DNA from 2 places in the Thalassobacillus sp. C254 genome. Region 2 is predicted to be linked to the other one. Evidence: riboswitches for the same ligand, from Rfam matches in the RefSeq annotation. Region 2 holds a riboswitch; the other holds the start of a gene.

Region 1 (5,238 bases), on a different contig from region 2:
CACAGAGATCACCTCAACTATGTTACTTAATATTATTTTAACATATATGTATGTAACATGAAGTAATATGCTTAGAGCAATAGTTAGGGGATGGCCTTAATATAATTGCTTTTTCAGTTAAAGGTGTAATACATCACTGTTACAGCGAGACTAATAAAATAGGTTATTTATTTCTTTTTTATTTATGGCATGTTAAATACAAAAGGGCGAGAAAGAGCGGCAGATGGGGGTTTCGACGAAAAAAAACCTAAAGATGGACAGAACATTTGTTTAATCTACCTTTAGGGGAGCATATCAAGGGTGAGTTTTTTTATTAAACATTAGTTAAAACAATGCATATTCCATTTTCTTTAAAGGGGTTCGTTTGCGGGAAGGATCTTCATTTAAAATTAAAATAACAATGGGGCACTCAATGTCAGGTTTTAAATTTAAAATACCCATGTGAACGATAGAACGTCTTCCTATTCACATGGGTGTTAAGGGTAATAGAATCATATAAAAGGTAGTTTTCTCCATTACTCTAGGATCTTTTTTATAACAAGTAGAATTCCAAATAAGGAACCTTCTCCTGTGTGGAAATTCAGGATTCAGTGAGCATTTATAAAGTATGAAGCAAGGCTCCGGCGAGAGTAAAGTATATAAACAATCCAATAATGTCATTAATCGTTGTAATAAAAGGACCAGAGGCTACCGTAGGTCTATTTTCAAACGGTTAATGACAAGGGGAATCAAGGTACCTGTCAGGTTGGAAATAAAAATGGTACCAAAAAGGGACAAGCTGACAACTAACGCAAGCGTTAGGTCGCCAAAGGCAAATATTTGAACGATCCCCATGACAAGAAAGCCACATACACTCCCCAAGATCAATCCTGCTATAAGTTCACGTTTCATTAAACGAGGGAGAGTATGTTTCTCAATCTCTCCAAGAGCCAGTAATCTTACCACAACAGCAAGGGACTGCGTTCCTGTAGTTCCGCCCATATCCGCAATCAGAGGGATGAATACAGCAAGTACAGCTAGTTGTGCAAGCGTTTCTTCAAAGGTTCCAATCAGTCCAGCGGTAGCCATTCCAAGAACCATTAACAAGAGTAGCCAGGGCAATCGTTTCATAGCTGAGTGAAAGGCGGTGACGTCAAGGTCAATCGCGCCTTTTACTGCTGACATCTCACCAATGTCTTCTGTTGTTTCTTCTTCTACAATATCGAGGATATCATCAATCGTTACAATTCCCATGATCTGCCGGGCATCATTCACCACAGGAACAGCGAGAAAATCATACTCATGAATGATTTGACTGACTTCTTCCTGATCAGCGAAAGGGTGGACAGAAACAAACTGTTCTTTCATAATCTCTGCAACCTTTAGGTTAGGAGCAGAAGTAATTACATCACGTAACGATACAACGCCTAACAGTTCATTGTTTTTGTTTACTATATACAAATAATAGATTGTTTCTGCTGTTTTTCCTTCTCGGCTGAGTCTTTCGAGGGTTTGTGAAACTGTTTCCTCTTCCTGTAACGTAATAAATTCAGTAGTCATAATGGAACCTGCTGTTCTTTCATCATAAGAAAGGAGATGCTTAATATTATTGGCATCTTCCTGTTCCATTTGATTTAAGTAGTACGTAGCGATGTGCTCAGGAATTTCAGAAAAGAAATCCGTGATGTCGTCAGCTGCCAAGTCATCAAAAACTTCTAAAGCATTTTCCTCACTTAATTCAGAGACCATTTGTTTCTGCTGACTAGGCTCTAATTCTTGAAAGATTTCTGCCAGCTCTTTTGAAGAGAGATATTGAAATGCCTGTTTTCGTTTTGGTTCATTGTACTCAAATAGGATTTCACTTTGATCAGTAGGATGCAGAGCCAAAAAATCATGGCGGAATTTTTCTTTTTCCCCTTGTTTTAAATAAAGATGGAGATAGAAAGTATACTCTTCTCTATTTTTGAAGTTTAATTTCAACATAAGTGCACCCCTCCTTACTGATATTTTTTATAAATGCTCCACATCAACGGTAAGAACGTGATCAATTTTTTTTATTAAATAATAAATCTCTGTTGTGTATTGCTTCTCAGGGGCAGATATTGTTAAATCTATTTGTTGATTTCCATTCTCTAAATCTTTTAATTTAATATTACGAATGTTTATATCAAAGTTCTTTTTTTCCTTTAATGTATGAGATCTTCTTTCGATAGATTCTAGTAGCTCTGTCATTTTAAGGTTTGGCTCCATGACGATTTTTACTGCTACATCACGCTGACTTAGAGCCAGAGGGCCAAATCTTTTCACCAGGGCGGGCAGAACGTTTACTGAAAGAATTAACAATACAACAGCGTAGCTTGCTTCTAGAAAAAAACCTGCACCAACGGCAATTCCCAGGGCAGAAGCAGCCCAAATCATCGCAGCTGTGGTTAGCCCGGAGATCACATCATTGTTCCTACGTAAAATGACTCCAGCTCCTAAGAAGCCGACCCCACTTACAATTTGAGCAGCCAGACGCATAGGATCCATCATCATATGTTCCATTTTAGGGAAATTGTATGCTGCTTCGATGGAGGTAATGGTAATTAAACAGCTAGCTACACAAATAACCATGCTTGTTTTCAATCCCAATGGCTTATGTTTTAACTGACGGTCAATCCCAATTAAAAGACCGAATAATAGGGCAAGGCTCAGTTTGATGAGCAGTTCCATTTTCACCACCTGCTTTCCTACAAAATTGTTCATCTCGTAAAGATAAAAAGCCGCCTTTCTTTGGAAGGAAGGCGGCTGTCATGTTTTTTGGGATGATTTTGTCTTGTTCCTTCATTCGTAGAGCTTTAGCACTGTATGGCATAGGACTTTTATCCAGCTGCATTAGAAAGGGCCTTATGTCGACCGTTTCAGTTGACCCATTGGCGTCTTTGGACATTTCTGGGCAGCAGCGTATCTCCATTACAGGAGCCTCACCTAACGAAGTAATATTTAATTTTCTTACATCATATGAGACAAAAGCTGTTGAGCGAGAGTAAAGTAGATTAAAAGACCAGAAATGTCTTTAATTGTTGTGATAAATGGATCGGAACCAGCTGCTTGATCCAGTCCAAGCTTAATGAGAAGGAATGGAATCAAAAAACCTAAGGCCGTCGCAATTGTCACGGTAAAGAATAAAGATAATCCTACCACTAATCCTAATTCAGGTATTCCTTGCCACAGCATGGCGATGAAGAATGCTGCCGTCCCTAAGAGAGCCCCCATGGAAGCACCCACTAACGTTTCTTTTGCCAGATGTTTGCGATATTTTTTAAAGTCAATTTGTCCCAACACAAAAGCTCGGGTGAAAATCGTGGAGGATTGTGTGCCTGCATTCCCGCCCATATCCATGATGACAGGAATAAAGATGGCGAGCAGTACAACAGCTTCTAAGGCATCCTCAAATGCCCCGATAACGGCGCCCGCTGTCATACCGCCAATCAACGTAATAATTAAATAAGGGAGTCTTGATTTCCAAATCTGCAACATGCTTCCGTTTACTAATATATTACTCTTTTTCCTTTCTGCTTCATGAAAAAGAGTCATTTCTTTTTGAGCTTGTAGATCTGATTCTGTACGAGCCATGAAAATTACCTCCTAAGTATGTAGTTCATGGCCACCTTTGTTTGACATATGAAAGGTGGCAGTGTGCGCGTAACCATGTCTGTCTTCGATTTATTGTCAAATGATTTATGATACAACTCGATGAAGGATCTTCCATTTCATCCACCACCATCCTTTCTTTGATAAAATTTCCTAACAGTGCATAAAAAACACCTTCACGAATGAAGGTGTTTTTGTCAACACAAAGAAGCTCGCTGGTTTCTTTCAAAAGAAGCACGGTCATCTGTTTTCTCCATTCGTAGAGCTTTGACACTGTGCGGATAGGATTCATCCAACTGCATTAGATGCCACCTTATCTCGATGACCTCTGTTCAACCCATTGGCGTCTTTGGACATTTCTGGGCAGCAGCATATCTCCAACACAGGAGCCTCACCTAACGAAGATATTCTCTTTTGAACACAATGTTTAAGGTACATCATCTCTAAATGACAGTCAACATCTTTTTTGAGTTAAGGAAAAATAATTTATGGAGAGAAAGTGTTTATCCTGGGGGGCGGGGAAGCTGCTCAATTAATCAGACGTATTACAAGAAATACAAAGGATAATAAAAAAATTCTAAATTGATATTCTCATAAGAATACATCGTCTCTTTTTCATTGGTAAATCATGAGAAGAGAGGTGATGATAATATGGCAGTTAACATACTATTTGGTTTTCTGCTTCCTTGGGTGTTTGGTGGCTACCTTTATCAGAAAGACAAGTACCTGGTGACCACTACCATCCCCTTATGTGTATTGATTGCTTTTGTGATCAACACAAAAGGAACTCGGTACTGGCTCTTAAAGCCACGAATTAAAGAAAAACAGTATCGTACGATTTATCCGTTGAACCTTGGTTATTTTCCAGTAGTGGCCAGTTTCATGATATATTGCGCGCAAAAAAGGGCATGGCCTAGGATGATATGGATCACATTGTTTACACTTTTGTCTGCGACGGCAGAAATAGCTGCTCTTATGGCAGGGAAACTCCTGTATAAAAACGGCTGGAATATTTATAAAACCCTGCTTACTTATTTTCTTCCCTATTGCTTTGTAGTTATCTATTATGACTTTGTAAAAATGCTTCGAGTGATTACACAACATTCTCAACAGAAAAAGAAGAATGTTAGAGGGTGTGAGGGAAATACAGGAAGTAAAGGTGCATATGTTTAAAGCAATAAAAAGTATTAAGGAATATGTCACAAATTTTTCAATGAAACACCTCCCTTTATAGCTGTCTTGTTTATTAGAATAGGACGTAGAGAAATGGGGGACCAAAAATGAAAAGACTGATTGAACAAGGGACAGAATGGATCCTTTTTTGCTGCGTATATTGCTTGGGGGATTTATAGCTCTTCATGGAATAATTAAAGTGACCGATATTTCCCAGGCCAATCAAACCTTTGAAGAAGCAGGCATTCCTGTGTTTTTAGGAAACTTGACCGGAATTATTGAAATTATTGTAGGGGCGACTTTAATAGTAGGTCTTTTAGTAAAATCGTCAGCGATCGTTGTAGCTCTTTTGCTTATAATCTCCATTCTGTTAGCGCCGTATCAGGAGGGAATGATCAGCTATTATGAATTACTGTTGCCGGCTCTGCTTTTAGCTGTTTTATTAAGTGTAAG
Region 2 (9,128 bases):
GTAGGAATCGCCGGGACAGTGGAAGGGAGAGATCCTTTGCTGGATGGATTTGGTATGATTGCGATGGTAGCCCTTGCTCCAATTTTAGCTGTTTTAACATTAGGCCTACTTTATGGACGTGAGGAGAAGAAAAATGAAGATGACATTAAATCTGAGGCATAAATTAGTCGTTTCGATTCTGAAAAAAGGTTATGCAAGAAAAGTAGTAAAGGCTGCCAAGGAAGCGGGAGCTGAGGGTGCGACCATATTATTTGCAAGAGGAACCGGTATCCATGAAAAGAATAATATTCTGGGCATTACTAATGAACCTGAGAAAGAGGTCGTCCTTATACTGATAGAAGACGAGAAGGAAGAAGAAACATTAAACAGGATTGTGCCTGCAGGAAAACTGGATCGCCCTGGATATGGAATTAGCTTTGTTCTTCCAACAAAGGGCATAGGCGGTATTGTACATTTGATGGATAAGCTTCAGGATGGACAAAAGAATCCGGAAAGGGAGGGAGAGAGGATAGTGAATGAAGATACTGGAAAAGAGTATTTAGAAAGCTCTATTCATTACGATCTGATTGTCAGTATTGTTAATAAGGGGCAATCAGAAAAAGTAGTAGATGCTTCCTGGGAGGCAGGCGCAGAAGGCGGGACCATCTTAAACGGCAGGGGAACAGGTATTCATGAAAAAGCAAAGCTCTTTTCAATCCCAATCGAACCAGAAAAAGAAGTCATCTTAACACTGATCGACCGGAACAAGACTGAGCAGGTTCTTACGGCAATTACAGAAAAAGCAGAACTTGATAAGCCGGGAAAGGGAATTGCCTTTGTCCTGGGAGTGGACAAGACCGTAGGTATTAATCACATTCTGAATAAGATGGTTAATGAAAAATTTAAATCAGATAAGAAGATGAAAGCAAAGAAAAACACTAAATAATACATCCTAAATAATCCCATCCTCTGACAAAGGTCGAAATAAGGTTTAAGGTTTTCTCTTCACAGGAAGAAGAAAAAGAGCAAGCCTTTTGGCAGACATGTTTTCAGGGGGAAGAAGCCATGGCTATTGATGCGATTATTACAGGACTGGTGTTTATCACGATTCACCTTTTAGCAAATAATATATTGCCTGTTGCCAGGGTAAGGCAGTTAAAGTGGCTTTCGTTTTCCGGCGGAGTTGCTTGTGCCTATGTATTTGTTTATATTCTGCCTGCTTTGCATGAGGAACAGCAGGATTTTGGCGCCCAGACCACTGAAGAATTTGTTATGGAGTCGGAGCTCTATTTCTTTGGTTTGCTGGGCCTTTTGATGTTTTACGGCATGCAAAAAGCTGTGGATGCTCGTAATGAGAAGCAGGGTGAAAAAGGGAAGTCAGGTTCCTTTTTCTGGGTACAGGTTATATTCTTTTCTATCTATAATTTTATGATCGCCTATATCGTTATTGCCACTGAGGTGGAAGGCATTCAAGCTGTCTTCTATTCTACAGCGATTGGGCTTCATTTTATGGCCATCGCACATGATTTATGGCGAGAAGATAAGGAACGTTACAATCGGACAGGACGTTTTGTTCTGGCTGGAGGCATTATAGCAGGATGGATCATGGGTATGATGGTAACCCTTTCTTCTTTTGTTCTTTCTATCATCTTTGCTTTTGTATCTGGGGCAATTATATTAAACGTCCTCAAGAATGAGCTCCCATCGGAAAGAAACGCTCATTTTCCAACGTTTGCCCTTGGGGCTATGTCGTACACACTGTTTGTTATGGGAATTAAATTTTTCTTTGAATGGTAGATGTCACTGTTTTATTGGAAGGAGCTTCTCGTAATGAGAAGCTTCTTGATAATGTTTGTCTGGACGTGTTGAAGGTTAGATAAGAAAGAGAACACTTGAAAAGGAGGCAGCGTAAGGTGGGTAAAAAGTCAGATGGGAATTTAACAGGCATGGTCTTCATTGTTTCTGCTGCAGTTGTGACCCTTATCACCTTGTGGGGATTTATTTGGCCTGAGCATATGGAGATGAACATGGCTTCCGCTTTGGAAGTAGTGATAGATACATTTGGATGGTTTTACGTAATGGCAACCGCTGTACTCGTTTTTTTCTGTTTTTATCTAGGGCTCGGCCCCTATCGTTATGTTAAGCTTGGAAAAAAAGACGATGAGCCTGAGTATTCTTACTATACATGGATCGGAATGTTATTTGCAGCTGGTATGGGTGTGGGTCTTGTGTTTTGGGGTGTGGCTGAACCAATGTCTCATTTTGTAAATCCTCCTGAAGGAGTTGAGCCGGGGACACAGCATGCTGCCGAGACGGGTCTTCTTTATGGGGTGTTTCATTGGGGGATTCACCCTTGGTCTATATACGCAACAGTGGCACTGGCACTGGCTATTGCCAAGTTTAGAAAAAACCTCCCTGGCTTAATTAGTTCAGCCTTCTATCCTATTCTAGGGGAGAAAGTAAAAGGACCTATCGGAAAATGGATAGATATTATTGCGGTAGTAAGTACAGTAATAGGGATTGCTACCTCTCTTGGTCTGAGTACAATGCAGGTGGGAGGAGGCCTGTCTCAGGTTATAGGGCTGGAGAATGACAACTTTCTGCAAATGAGTATCATTGCCATCATTACCCTTGTGTTTTTAACATCTGTACTTACCGGCATCAATAAAGGAATGAAATACCTGAGTATAGGAAATCTCACCCTTGCCGGCATTTTAATGGTGACCGTAATTATTGTAGGTCCCACTCTATTTATTATGGAACATTTTACAATGACGGTCGGTTCGTATATAAGTAACTTTGTTTCTTTGTCCTTTTTTACCACCCCTTACACAGACAATGAGTGGGTAGGCGAATGGACTTTTTTCTATTGGGCTTGGCTTATTTCCTGGAGTCCTTTTGTTGGTACGTTTATAGCTAGAGTGTCAAAAGGAAGGACAGTTCAGGAATTCATATTCGGGGTATTATTAGTACCTACAGCAGTCTCTGCTCTGTGGTTTGTAGCTTTTGGAGGAACAGGACTTCACCTTGACATTACCATGGGTGCGGGTTTATCTCAGCTTATCAGTGAGGAGCCGGAAGCGGGACTGTTTATTGTCCTGGAAACCTTGCCTCTAGGTTTTCTGTTAAGTGTTGCTGCATTGATATTAATTACAATCTTTTTTATTACATCTGCAAATTCAGCAACCTATGTACTTGGTGTATTTTCTTCACGTGGAAATCTGGAACCGGCAAACACAATTCTTGTCGTGTGGGGATTATTGATTTCAGCGATCGCTGCAGCCTTACTGCTAAGTGGAGGCATTGAAGGGTTACAAGCAATTGCAATTACCATCGCTCTTCCCTTTACTGTGATTTTGTTAGTAATGGTTTTCGCTATCCATCGATCTTTGAAAGAGGGTTATCAACAAGAGCCTATTGGTGTGAAAAAGGAAGAAGAATAAGAACTTCTCTGTTTGTTCCCCGTTTTCTTTTCCTGGTCCTGGGGAAATAACACTACAGATTGCTTTCCTTGGAGGGACTAAAAGTGGAAAAAATGTACATTAATGGTAACTTTGTAGAAAGTAAAACCCATGAATATATTGATGTAGAAAATCCGGCCACTGAAGAAATTTTGGGAAGGTTCCTAACGGAAACGAATATGATGTGGAAGAAGCTGTTAAGGCGGCGTCTCGGGCACAAAGAGAGTGGGGAAAACGCCCGGCAATAGAAAGGGGGAAGTACTTACTTTTTATTGCTGACAGGCTTGAAGAAAGAAAAGAGGAGTTTGCTCAGCTCCTCACTAAGGAACAAGGAAAAACACTGCCACTTGCCCGCGATGAAATGGATATTACAATTGAATACTTCCGGTACATGGCCGGATGGGCTAGACGATACGAAGGTGATGTCATTAATAGTGACCGCCAAAATGAAAATATTATTTTGTTAAAGAAACCAATTGGAGTGGTTGCAGGAGTCGTACCGTGGAATTTCCCGATGTTTGTGTTGGCAAGAAAGGTTGCTCCTGCCTTGATAACCGGGTGTTCCATTATCATTAAGCCGAGTCAGCAAACCCCGTTAACCGCTGTTAAATTTTCAGAGGTTATTCATGAATCAGAGCTGCCTCCAGGGATCTTTCAATTAGTTACTGGAACCGGTTCTTCTGTTGGCACTCCTCTGGCTTCACACAAGAAAGTAAGCATGATTTCTTTAACAGGCAGTACTCCAGCTGGTTCAAAAGTAATGGAGGCTGCCGCGCGGAACGTAACAAAAGTAAATCTCGAGCTTGGGGGAAAAGCTCCAGCTATCGTCAGTAAGTATGCTGACCTGGATCTTGCTGCAGAAAAAATAATTGAATCACGCATTATTAACTCCGGACAAGTGTGCACGAATGCTGAGCGAGTTTATGTGCAGGAAGAAGTAGCAGATGAATTTATTGATAAAATTGTAACAAAAGCAAAGGAAATACGTTACGGGAATCCCCTGGTTAAGGAAGACATCGAAATGGGGCCGCTTGTAAGTAAGAATCAGCTGGATTCTGTTTCGGAAGCTGTGGAAAAAGCAAAAGCAGCCGGTGCTAAAGTGCTGGCAGGCGGACAGAGAGCAGACACAGAAAAGGGTTATTTCTTTGAACCAACGATATTAACCAATGTAGGCCAAGAAATGGATATCATGCAGGAAGAAATTTTTGGTCCGGTTCTTCCTATTACGACGTATCATTCTTTTTCAGAAGCTATCGTCATGGCAAATGATTCAGAATACGGCCTTTCATCTTCTATCTTTACAGAAAATTATCATGAAGTGATGCAGGGTGTTAATGAATTGGAATTTGGTGAAGTCTTTGTGAATCGGGAGAATTTTGAAGCGTTGCAAGGATTTCATGCTGGCTGGAGAAAATCAGGAATAGGCGGAGCTGATGGAAAACGTGGATTAGAAGAATTTCTTATTACTACCGTAGCGTATATGGAATACGAACGATAAGTAAACGATCAAGAAAAAGACATCTAGCGAAAGAGAATCTTTGCAAATTGCAGAAAATGCATTGACAGGTTTCTGAAATCAGCGTATATTCATGTTTGTGTTGGAAAAACGTAATATTTCTCGTTAGGTGAGGCTCCTGTACGGAGAGACGCTGCTGCCCAAAAATGTCCAAAGACGCCAATGGGTCAACAGGAACCATCGATATAAGGTGGTTTTTAATGCAGCTGGCATAGCCTATGCCGTACAGTGCTAAAGCTCTACGAATGGGTAGCATGTTCTGTTTTGAGCATCTTTGTGCTGATTTAATAAGCGCTCTCCATTTGTGGAGGGCGCTTTTTTTACTCAGTTAAAGAAGACGTTTCAGAAAAATTTTAGGAGGTGAGGGAATTTTATGGACAGCAGTCCGGATTCCAGTTTTAGGTGCAGTGTAGTATATAAGGCTTTTAAGTCAGTGCGAGGATCGATTCCCTCATTTTGGATACTTTTAAAAACAAAGTAAATTAATGAATCAGGGACTCTATCCTCTTTTAAGAAGGAGGGAGAGCAATGGTTAAGTTAAATGATCATACCAGAGAAGAGTATATGAATAATATACTCGATATTTTGGAAAACAAAGCCATTGAGCAATTTAGAAATGCTTTTTTAGAGCTTCATCCAGCTGATCAGGTGGATCTTTTCAGCCGCCTGGATCAAGAAAAAAGAGCTCGTGTCTATGAATACCTAAGCCCCGAAGAATTTGCAGCTATCTTTGAAGGGCTGGAAGTAAATGATCAAAAAGAGATCGCCCTGGAGCTGGATAAAGAATATGCTGCAGAGATGTTTAACAACATGTACGCAGATGATGTAGCAGATTTTCTCGGTGAACTGCAGGAGGATAAAGTATCTGCTATATTAAAAGCAATGGATAAAGAGGATGCCCAGGATGTTAAAGAGCTTATGGCTTATGAGGAAGGTACAGCCGGGGCCATTATGACCAAAGAGTTTATCTCTATTAAGGCTACTGATACAGTGGCAGATGTGATCGAATTACTACGAAGAGAAGGACCCGATGCAGAAACAGTTTACTACTTATATGTAACTGACGAGTATAATAAATTGGCAGGTGTTGTTTCTCTTCGTGATCTGATTATTGCAGCAACGGATGAACCGATTATAAATATCATCAGTACGCGAGTGGTCTCAGTGCATGAGAACACTGATCAGGAAGAGGTGGCCAACCTTATCCAGAAATATGACTTCCTGGCAGCACCAGTGGTAACAAGTACAAATGAACTTGTGGGGATTGTAACTGTTGATGATGTTATTGATGTTATTGAAGAAGAAGCAACCGAAGATCTTGGGGAATTCTCTGCTTCAAGAGGGGCAACAGACGTAAATGTTACAGCTTTCGAAGCAGCTAAAAAGAGGTCACCCTGGATTATTCTGCTGATGTTTTTTGGTATGATAACTGCTGGAGTGATTGGCCAGTTTGAGGAAACATTAGAAGCAATTGTAATACTATCGGCTTTTATCCCGTTAATTATGGATTCAGCTGGTAATACGGGAACTCAATCACTAGCCGTTGTGGTCCGTGGTCTTGCGACAGGTTCTTTAGAGAAGAAGGGTCTTTTTAAAATCCTTCGAAGAGAGCTTGGCACTGATGATGATTGGTTTAGCATGTGCGATCGTACTCATGGGCTTGATCCCTATTTTATATGATGGCAACATCTTATTAGCCTTTATAGTCGGAACTTCTATTTTCCTTTCTTTAACCATATCTACAGTTATAGGGGCAACGGTTCCATTGATTATTAATAAATTAAAGCTTGATCCTGCTATCGCTTCTGGTCCTTTCATTACAACAGTAAATGATATACTTGGACTGCTGATTTACTTCAGCATAGCAACTTCTCTTCTTCAGTATTTATAAATATGGCTACGAATTGTGAAAAGCGTGAGCCGGAGATTCTTACAATGAATCTCCGGCTTTTTTCATTCCAAACATGCAAAAAAACGTAAATGCTGGATAGATTTATTGGTTTTTGTGTAAAAATGGCTAATAGTTCAAAATCTTTATTTACAAAGGGTTTTTTTGTCAAGTAGAATGAGAGTAAGAGTAAAGGGGGCGATTCTTTTGTTCGTAAGGAATCAATTTTCAAACGAAGGCATGGAAAGTTGGAAAATTGCTGTTCAGGAAGCTGTCAATAACGTTGTGGCTGAGTCATTGCTTCTTGCTCCTGACCAACGCACGGAGATCCAGCTGTTAGACATCATGAAAAAGCATTGGAGAGATAAGGTTTCTCCTCTGTGGTTTACTAGTGATACCCTTTACTATTTATGGCTCATCCATGCTGCGAACCACCTCCTTCCTCGCATTGAAAATGAAGATGGTTACCTGGCCGGATATGTACAATATAAAGAGTTTCCGAGAGCTCTTTCTACGAAACATTTGACAGTGCCTCTTGTACGAGAGCAGCGGCTGCTGAAAGGGTATTTGTTTGAAAAAGAGGCCAAGGTTAAAATTCAGATTGCAGAGGCAGTTTCGGAAATGATGATACACAGCGAGTCCTCTTCTCCTAGTCATATTGCTATTTTTAGTATAGAAGCGGGAAAGTGGTCAATTTATAGAATGAATAAAAGAAAAGTATATTAAAAGCCTGCTCATTCGTTTAGAGAGCAGGCTTTTTATAGTTGCTTAGCAGACAATATAGAGTTAACCAGGTGGCGAGGAGAAAATCTCCTGTCGTAAGAACGGATTTTGTCTTGCCTTTATGAAAAAGCAGGCGGGTAATCTCCTTGGAGGATAAACCTTGATAGTGGTAATAAAGTGTTTCTTCCTGCAGCCACTCCAAGAACTCTTTTTTCTTTTCCAATGCTTCTCTTCCTTTAGGTACAATGCCAGCGTGCCCGCAGAATACGTTGCCTACCTTTAATGCGAGGACTTTTTCAAGGGACGCAATCATATCAGGAACTGATTCTTCCTTCATTCCATATTTTAAATGAGTTCCCAGAAATAAATCACCGGTATAGAGATGAGTGGTGTCAGGATCATATAAAACATAATGGTCAAACGAATGTCCTGGTGTATAAATGACTTCAAATGTTTTTGAATCAATCTGCAAGTGTTTATCAGCTGCTTCTCCATCGAAGAAGCTGTGAGGATTTCCCCACATTGCTTTACGGTAAAAGGGAAGGTCAAAGCCCTTTTTCAACTCAGCTTTTGTCTGCTCACCCATGTAAACAGAAGCTCCAGTTGCTTCTGCCAGACTCTTTATATTGCCGGAATGGTCTTCATGATGATGGGTTAGGAAGATGCCGGAGGGCCTGACAGCCTGAGCAAGCTGAAAGGCTGCCTCAGACGCGCAGGGAGGCCCTGAATCCACCATTAAGCCGGGGGGAGCGTACAGGTAAAAGTGAAAAACTTGCCCGAACAACTCCACTCTGCCTTGTATATAGTAAATGTCTTTATATTTTTTTAAAGAGGTGGATACTTTTCTAAACATTCTAAAAGACCTTCTTCCAATAATAACTTTTCTTTAAGCTCTATAAATACAAGCGGTGGCAGGAAACATGACGCTCTCCAAAAAGATATGGGGCAACACACTTGGCAGTCAAAGCAGATTGTTGGAATGCAAAAGAACCTTTAAAAGGCAGTTAACATAAATAAAGATGATAGATAACCAGCTAAAAATAAAATAATGCTCCCGCCTATAGAGAAAAGTACATAGAAAGCTGCCTGCTTTTTCTTCTTCTTGTATAGAAGGTTACTGTTTCGGTGCTAAAGGTGGAAAAAGTGGTGAAAGCACCAAAAAAGCCCAACCCCAGGAAAAGGTACAATGAATCATCATAAGCTTCAAGGGGAATCGCCTGAAAATATAAACCAAAGAAAAAGCCGAGTCCCAGAGAACCCACAAGATTCACGATGAGCATAGCTACAGGGAAGGGAGGCTCGGGAAAACGACTCATAAGCCATACGCCCGCCAGATACCTTGCAACGGCTCCTAATCCACCGCCTGTTAACACCCAGAGAATATTCATCGTATGGTCACCTCACGGCTTTTTTGCTTCTTTCCTATTTTCAGACCAAGGAAGAAACCTGTAAAGGCAAATGTCAAACCGCCGATAAGAGAAATAGATAGATAGACCAATGGCTGGACTACAGGGTGAATCCCCGCTAGAAAAAAGGTATCAGCAGCCAAAGTTGACATGGT

Evidence for each region. Region 2 has a riboswitch for magnesium ahead of mgtE (magnesium transporter). Riboswitches for the same ligand answer to the same signal wherever they lie in the genome.
Region 1: it holds a riboswitch for magnesium, as region 2 does, so the genes downstream of both, JCM19033_RS05995 (MgtC/SapB family protein) here and mgtE (magnesium transporter) in region 2, are expected to answer to the same signal.

What each region holds. Positions count from the first base shown of each region.
Region 1 is NZ_BAXQ01000003.1:278,746-283,983, reverse strand. Features, by position in the region: partial or broken gene mgtE (magnesium transporter) at 599-1,962, opposite strand; gene JCM19033_RS05995 (MgtC/SapB family protein) at 1,990-2,691, opposite strand; M-box (ykoK) riboswitch at 2,795-2,961, opposite strand; gene JCM19033_RS05990 (magnesium transporter) at 2,971-3,594, opposite strand; M-box (ykoK) riboswitch at 3,858-4,022, opposite strand; gene JCM19033_RS05980 (hypothetical protein) at 4,264-4,785, shown strand; gene JCM19033_RS05975 (DoxX family protein) at 4,922-5,238, shown strand, end outside.
Region 2 is NZ_BAXQ01000001.1:221,003-230,130, reverse strand. Features, by position in the region: partial or broken gene JCM19033_RS01315 (DUF1538 domain-containing protein) at 1-162, shown strand, start outside; gene JCM19033_RS01310 (P-II family nitrogen regulator) at 134-925, shown strand; gene JCM19033_RS01305 (hypothetical protein) at 1,045-1,776, shown strand; gene JCM19033_RS01300 (BCCT family transporter) at 1,893-3,422, shown strand; gene JCM19033_RS26975 (hypothetical protein) at 3,506-3,688, shown strand; gene aldA (aldehyde dehydrogenase) at 3,625-4,938, shown strand; M-box (ykoK) riboswitch at 5,051-5,213, shown strand; partial or broken gene mgtE (magnesium transporter) at 5,485-6,847, shown strand; gene JCM19033_RS01285 (hypothetical protein) at 7,052-7,570, shown strand; gene JCM19033_RS01280 (MBL fold metallo-hydrolase) at 7,587-8,420, opposite strand; gene JCM19033_RS01275 (CrcB family protein) at 8,626-8,955, opposite strand; gene JCM19033_RS01270 (CrcB family protein) at 8,952-9,128, opposite strand, start outside.